DNA from 3 places in the Paenibacillus sp. 7523-1 genome. Region 3 is predicted to be linked to each of the others. Evidence: riboswitches for the same ligand, from Rfam matches in the RefSeq annotation. Region 3 holds a riboswitch; each other region holds the start of a gene.
The links. Region 3 has a riboswitch for cobalamin ahead of cobJ (precorrin-3B C(17)-methyltransferase). Riboswitches for the same ligand answer to the same signal wherever they lie in the genome.
Positions count from the first base shown of each region.

Region 1 (2,274 bases), on a different contig from region 3:
GTACAGAATGACATCCGGATTGGAAGCAATAATGTTCTCTTCGTTAATTTCATTCCAGCCCACGAGGTCGGAAGCAACGTTGATTCCACCGGCTACCGTAATCAGTTCATCCATGAATTCGCCTTTACCCACAGTCCAGCCTGGGGAGAATTCAACATATACCTTTTTCTGATCTTCCGACTTCACAGCCTTAACCGCTTCGGTTACGTCCGCAACGTCCTGTTTCATCTTCGTGATGAGCTCCTGTGCCTGCTCCTGATGATCCGTGATTTTGCCGAACGTTTCGATGTTGTTCATCACATCGTCTATCGATTTCGGATCTGTTTTGAAAATGGTGATTCCCAGTTCGCGCAGCTTCGTCACAGCTTCTTCGCTCATGGAGATCCCTGTAAATACGATGTCTGCTTCCGCTGCGATAATTGATTCTTCATTGGGCTTCGACACACCGCCCATTTTCGGTTTGGTCGTTGCAGCTTCCGGATAATCGTCATAGTCGGATACGCCTACGATCTGCTCGTCTAGTCCAAGCGCGAACAACGACTCGGTTTCTGCCGGAGATACGGATACGATTTTGGCTGGCGCTTTCTCAAACGTGAAGGATTCACCTGTCGCATCCGTTACCGTAAGTGGATATTGTGTTTTGAGATCCGTCTGCTCCTGGCCTTGGGATTGCTCCTGTGCCGGCTGCTGTGTAGAGGTACCTGTTCCCTCGCTCGTTGTTGCGTTTCCACATCCGGCCAAAGCCAGTGTGAGCATCGCTGCTGTCAGCAGGGACGCCATGCCTTTCCAATTCTTGATGTTCATTCTGTTCATTCTCCCCTTCTCTATTTGTACTATTTCTTGCAACATGCTCAAACTCTTACTCCCCATACTTTGGTGTTCCTATATAAGGTTTGAACTGCAACATTTACACGTTAACGGAGAGTACAGAACCGATCTGGAGAAACGAAGTGTTCGCCTTTATCACCGGATTTCCCCTTTTAATAAGGGGATCAAAGAAATCTGGGGATAACAGCGATCGGAAGACGGTACTGCAATCGTAGTGGTCTAGTGTAAAGCTTACAGGTTCATCCTATATGAACAAAAAAATCCCCGATCCTTACGTCAGGATCAGGGATGACGTCTCGCATATGGCGATCTGCACATCTACAGCGTACCCGCCGTTGATGCACATAGAATTGCCCGAAACGCTGTCCTTTCCTCGAAGGAACACCGGTTTGTACGTCCAGGGCAGGTAACCTGACTTACAGGACTGCTCGTCCTGATTTACAGTGGCGGGACCGTGCCGGATTCACACCGGCTTCCCTATTTCACCCATTGTGCCGTTCATCGTTTGCATAAACTTGATGAGCTCTTCTTGCTCGCACAAGGGACCCGTGGTCGCTGATATTGTAACCATTCAAGTGAGCATGTCCCATCCCTCAGCGCTTAAACGCATAACGAGATATGTATTCATGCTGAAGTCACACTTCTGTTGTGATTATAGGTTATATTGCACATCCTTACAACCCGATTCACGGAAAAGATACCCTGCTTGAAACCCAGCTATTTCCCCTTTTTTCAAGCCGGACCTTAATTGCTTGCCCCGGAATGACCTGCGTATCCCAGAATCCCAGTTCCGTTATGAGGCGTGACATGGCATACCGAATGACACCGCCATGGGTAACTACGGCAATCGCTGGAACATGATTTTCTTCGGAATGTTCCTCTGGCGAAACGGACACAAGGCACTCCTCCACGAAGGAGTCGATCCTCGCAGCAAATGCCTGCCAAGGCTCGCCGCCCGGTGGCGTCACATCCTGCGGTGCATCAATCCAATTCCGGTAGAGCGGATTATCCTTGAGCTCATTGTAAGTCATGCCTTCCCATTGCCCAAAATCAATCTCACGCAGACGCGGATCATACTGTGCTTGTCCTGCTTGTACCGGGGCAATTCGTTCCACGGTCTGCCGGCAGCGCAGCAAATCACTGCAAAATAGTGCATCCCATGTGATCCCGCGAATGGACTCACGAAGCGGAGCCAGTTCCCGCTCTGCATCCGGCAGGAGACCAATATCGGTATGTCCGAGGTATCTCTTTTCCACATTCCAAGAAGTTGTCCCATGACGGATAAACACGATCTCCCGCGTTGCTGTTCCACGCTTCCCGGATTCTACTTCCATAACAGCGCACCTCCTGCTGTCCAGATGCCGAACGTTACCAGCCAGCATAACAGCACAAAAGCTCCCGCCGACCAGAACATCAAACGCGTGGTCCGCACGATATCCTCTGCTT
Region 1 covers NZ_NPBR01000017.1:60,373-62,646, forward strand. The annotation lists gene CHH60_RS18795 (ABC transporter substrate-binding protein) at 1-804, opposite strand, end outside; cobalamin riboswitch at 1,214-1,342, opposite strand; gene CHH60_RS18800 (histidine phosphatase family protein) at 1,515-2,162, opposite strand; gene cbiB (adenosylcobinamide-phosphate synthase CbiB) at 2,153-2,274, opposite strand, start outside.
Region 1: it holds a riboswitch for cobalamin, as region 3 does, so the genes downstream of both, CHH60_RS18795 (ABC transporter substrate-binding protein) here and cobJ (precorrin-3B C(17)-methyltransferase) in region 3, are expected to answer to the same signal.

Region 2 (2,274 bases), on a different contig from region 3:
ACAGATGGAGCTGGTGCTGCTTTTTTTTGGCTGGGAGGATTGTGATCCGTCTCATTATTGGGGTCCGGGGGTACGAGATTCCTATGTGGTTCATTACATTCATGAGGGACGGGGAACCGTTCATATGGAAGATAAGGAGTACCATTTGACGCAGGGTCAGGGCTTCGCCATTCTGCCGGATACGATCATTCATTATGAAGCCGACGCGAACGAGCCTTGGACATACTCTTGGTTCGGATTTAAGGGCGTACATGCCAAGACTTTCATGCAGCGGGCAAACCTGAGTCCAGCATGCCCTGTATTCGAAGCCAGGGATCCAAAGGTAATGGATGGTTTATATGCAGACATGGTTCAGGCTTCCTCGCGCAATGGTGGAGATGTATTTAGCCAGAGCCTGCTGTACCGATTAATGGCCGAACTGATCTCCTCCTCACCTGATGAGGACAAGCCGCAGAGGCCCCTTTCCACCAAGGATGAATACATCAGACAAGCGGTTCAGTTTATGGAGAACAGGTACAGCCAGAAGACGTCCATTCTTGATATTGCACAGTCCGTGCGTCTGGATCGTACGTATCTGTCTGGTCTGTTTAAGGAGAAGTACGGAAAGTCGTTACAGGCCTTTTTTCTTGAATACCGGATGAATCGCGCAGCAGAGCTGCTGCAGAGCTCAACGCTTTCGGTCAGTGAGGTTGCCCACTCCGTGGGGTATACGGATCCGTTGTTATTTTCCAAGATGTTCAAGCGTGTGACAGGAGTCTCCCCCAAAGGTTCGAGAGAGCGGGAATAGGCTGATGAGCTATTTCAAATTTGAATAAATGCTTTGATCATTATCTGTGAGCCAGCTATACTGGTACAGAATGCATTTCAATTGAATATGTGGAACTGGGTGCTATACCTTCGGGTAGAAGCTTAATAGGGAAGACCGGTGTGATGCCGGCGCGGTCCCGCCACTGTAACAGAGGAGTCATGCAGCGTTATGCCACTGGTTTAGGCCGGGAAGGTGCTGCAATGACGAGGATTCTGGAGCCAGGAGACCTGCCTAGTTTAACAACACAGTAGTACCTACGGGAGATAGGAAGGTGTTTAGAGAGCATGATTTTTTCTGAAAATCTGTTTATTTAAGACGTCCTTATCCGGTATTAGCGGAGAGAGACGTCTTTTTTGATATGCATGGACAAGTCACGTGCGGGGTTGGAGATTGGGGAGAGGATGTCAGACATGTGAGTAGATATATTGTGAAAAGATTCATTCAGCTGGCAGCCGTGTTATTTGGCATTTCGTTTCTGACATTTCTGCTGACCTATCTGTCTCCGGGGGACCCGGCAAGGCTTATGCTCATGTCTACAGGAGTCACTCCGTCGGACGAATTGGTACAGCAGGTGCGTGTCCAGCTGGGACTGGATCAGCCGTTTTGGATACGCTACGGAACCTGGCTGGGACAGGTGCTTACCGGAGATTTCGGAACGTCCTATAAATACGACAGGCCTGTGCTCGACATTCTGCTGTCCAGGCTTCCAGCCACGCTTCGGCTAACAGGAAGTGCCCTGCTGCTGGTCATTCTGATTGCGTTTCCACTGGGTATTTTGTCGGCCGTCTACAGAAACAACGTGCTGGATTACGTCATACGCCTGTTTTCGTTTGCCGGGTTGTCCATGCCCAGCTTCTGGCTCGGGATGCTGCTCATGCTGGTGTTTGGCGTACAGCTCAAGCTGCTTCCCGTCATGGGGAGTTCGGGCTGGAACAGCCTGATATTACCCGCAAGCACACTGGCGTTACCTCTGATCGCCCAATATATCAGGCAGATCCGTACAGTGATTCTGGAAGAGATGTCCCAGAACTATGTAACGGGGGCCAGAGCCAGAGGTGTGAAGGAGAGAGTCATTATGATGCAGCATATTTTACCCAATATATTATTGCCCATCGTTACGCTCATGGGCATGTCTACAGGCGCCCTGCTTGGCGGGGCAGCCATTGTGGAAAGTTTGTTCGTATGGCCCGGTGTAGGGCAGATGGCGGTGGATGCCATCTTTACAAGGGACTACCCCCTGATTCAGGGCTACGTCATCTGGATGGCAACCATCTATGTATTGCTGAATCTGATCGTTGATCTCTGGACACATCTGCATGACCCGCGGATTCGACTGGACGTGGATGTGTAAATGAGAGAATTCAAGCTTATTTTGACACAGCATCGCTGGTTCACGTTTCTATGTTCACTGACCCTCCTCTGGGTCATTCTTGCCATGATTGCGCCGCTGCTCGCACCGCATGATC
Region 2 covers NZ_NPBR01000029.1:33,021-35,294, reverse strand. The annotation lists gene CHH60_RS26815 (AraC family transcriptional regulator) at 1-787, shown strand, start outside; cobalamin riboswitch at 868-1,057, shown strand; gene nikB (nickel ABC transporter permease) at 1,221-2,159, shown strand; gene nikC (nickel transporter permease) at 2,160-2,274, shown strand, end outside.
Region 2: it holds a riboswitch for cobalamin, as region 3 does, so the genes downstream of both, nikB (nickel ABC transporter permease) here and cobJ (precorrin-3B C(17)-methyltransferase) in region 3, are expected to answer to the same signal.

Region 3 (2,274 bases):
GCACCGCGGTGCTGCCGCCCGCTGGCTGAGCAGCAGGCAGGCCAGCGCCCTGCTGCCCTTGCGGGCCCATGCCCGTACTGGCGCTAGCGCCGCGCAGGGCTGGTTCCGCAGCCGGCTGCGCGATCTGCGTATCGCGGGCCGCGCTTGCTGCATCGGCGGAAGCGGCAGAGCGGGCCTCCATCGCACCGAGCGACCAAGGCTCAGCTTCCGTGCGGAGCCGCTCATGCGGTCTGAGCGGCTGTTCCACGGTATTCAGCGTGTATTTGCGCTGATATCCGCGCGGTGTGACCATGAGTCCTTCGTACATCATGGTCGAGGAGTTACCAATGATCACAGTCGTAAGCATGCCGATATCATGATTCAACATGTCTTCCAGCGTGGTCATCACAACATCTTGACGTTCTCGATAGGCACTTTTTACAAGCCCCACGGGTGTCTGAGGACTACGGTACCGCAGCAGCATCTCCTGCGTCTCCACGATCTGGCGTGTCCGGCGTCCACTGCGAGGGTTGTACAGAGCAATGACAAAATCAGCTGATGCTGCTGCTTCAACACGGCGAATAATCGTCTCCCATGGCGTAAGGTGGTCACTCAGACTGATCGTACATGCATCATGCATCACGGGTGCACCGAGCAAGGAAGCACAGGATTGAATGGCAGATACACCCGGGATAACTTCAACGCCAACGCCCGTTTCCGGCTTCCAGCCTTGCTCCATCAGCACCTCATACACTAATCCGGCCATGCCATATACACCTGCATCGCCACTGGAGATTACTGCAACGATTTTGCCCATCTCGGCCTGTCTGACCGCTTCCTGTGCCCGGCTTACTTCCTCGGTCATGCCTGTCCGTACAATCTCCTGTCCGTCCAGGAGTGGACGAATCAGATCAACGTAAGTGTTATAACCAATGATGACCTCACTCTCCCGAAGTGCCTCCAATGCCCGTGTGGTGATATGCTCCATCGCTCCTGGGCCAAATCCGATAATCAGCAGCTTTCCTTGACTCTGCATTGCTTCTCCTCCTCCATCTCCCTGTTCACCCTTAACACGCCAACCACATCTATATCATCGCTACTTTAGCCGTTGTCTGTAGCGAGCTCTTGATTATTGAGTTGCTCCGTGCAGCTCAACCTTCTTATCCCGGCTATTCCAAAACAGTGAAAAAGGACGGCTTGACCGACCTTCTTCTTCGCGGCATGTTCGATTAAATCCAGTTCCAGATCGACTGTAAAAAAACAAAAAAATCCCATCCTTATAACGGATGGGATACGCATGTACGTACACTCAAGAAGACAGTCCACGGCCCTATAGAGGATAGACCTGTGGCTGCATGGCCGCAAAGGGCCTGCCAGGCGAACCGGTTGTTCGCCCGTTTCCTGATTCTTCGTACACCACTCCTTTCCGCGAAGGGTTCGGTGACACATGCAAGGTAGGTCTCCTGGCTCTGGATCATCAGCTTCCTTTTCTGTCTTCCCCGAATGTACGAGTGACCTGGATGAAAAGGGCTTCACCATTACAGTGGCGGGACCGCTCGGGATTTGCACCCGATTCCCTGTTACCTCTTGCTCGACGCAAGAGCACCTTGCTTGTTTTCATGAATGATATTGCTTTCATCATAACATCGCTCAGGAAAAAATGTCCATGCTTATGATGTTTGTCCTTGATTCTATTTTCAGACAAAACAGAAAAAAAGTTCTGATCCAGAACCGATCAGAACTTGAATTATGATATGCATATGAGAAACCCTCATAACAATCTTACTAGATACTATATTAGACTACGTCCTGATCTGCTTATCAGGATTGATCTGCGTGTGCTGCAGCAATATATCGTCCCAGCTCAACGATGAGCGCTCCCATCTTTTCTTCCTCCGGAACAACTCGTGCTTCAATCCCTTCTTCACGCATGGCGTTCGCAGTCACTTTGCCAACAGATGCAGGAATGACACCGTCCCGGAAGGCCTGCTGCATCTGTTCCAGCTTGCCTTGGGAAGCCGCATACGCTGCCAAAAACCTTACTTGGGGACCGCTCGTGAATGCTACGGCATCAACCTCACGCTGCACGATCTCATTCAAAAGCAGTTCCAGTTCAGCCTCTTCCGGCGGTACATGGCGATAAGGCAGAACCTGTCTTACCTCGGCACCCTGTTCTTCCAGCCAGTTGACCAGCTTCGGCGCAGTCTCCCCATGAAGCTGGAGCATGACTTTCTTGCCGGCAAGATCATGTGGCGCGAATTCGCGGATCAGCCCGTCCGTACTGCCATCATCATC
Region 3 covers NZ_NPBR01000013.1:179,639-181,912, forward strand. The annotation lists gene cobJ (precorrin-3B C(17)-methyltransferase) at 1-1,015, opposite strand, end outside; cobalamin riboswitch at 1,416-1,604, opposite strand; gene CHH60_RS15880 (uroporphyrinogen-III synthase) at 1,801-2,274, opposite strand, start outside.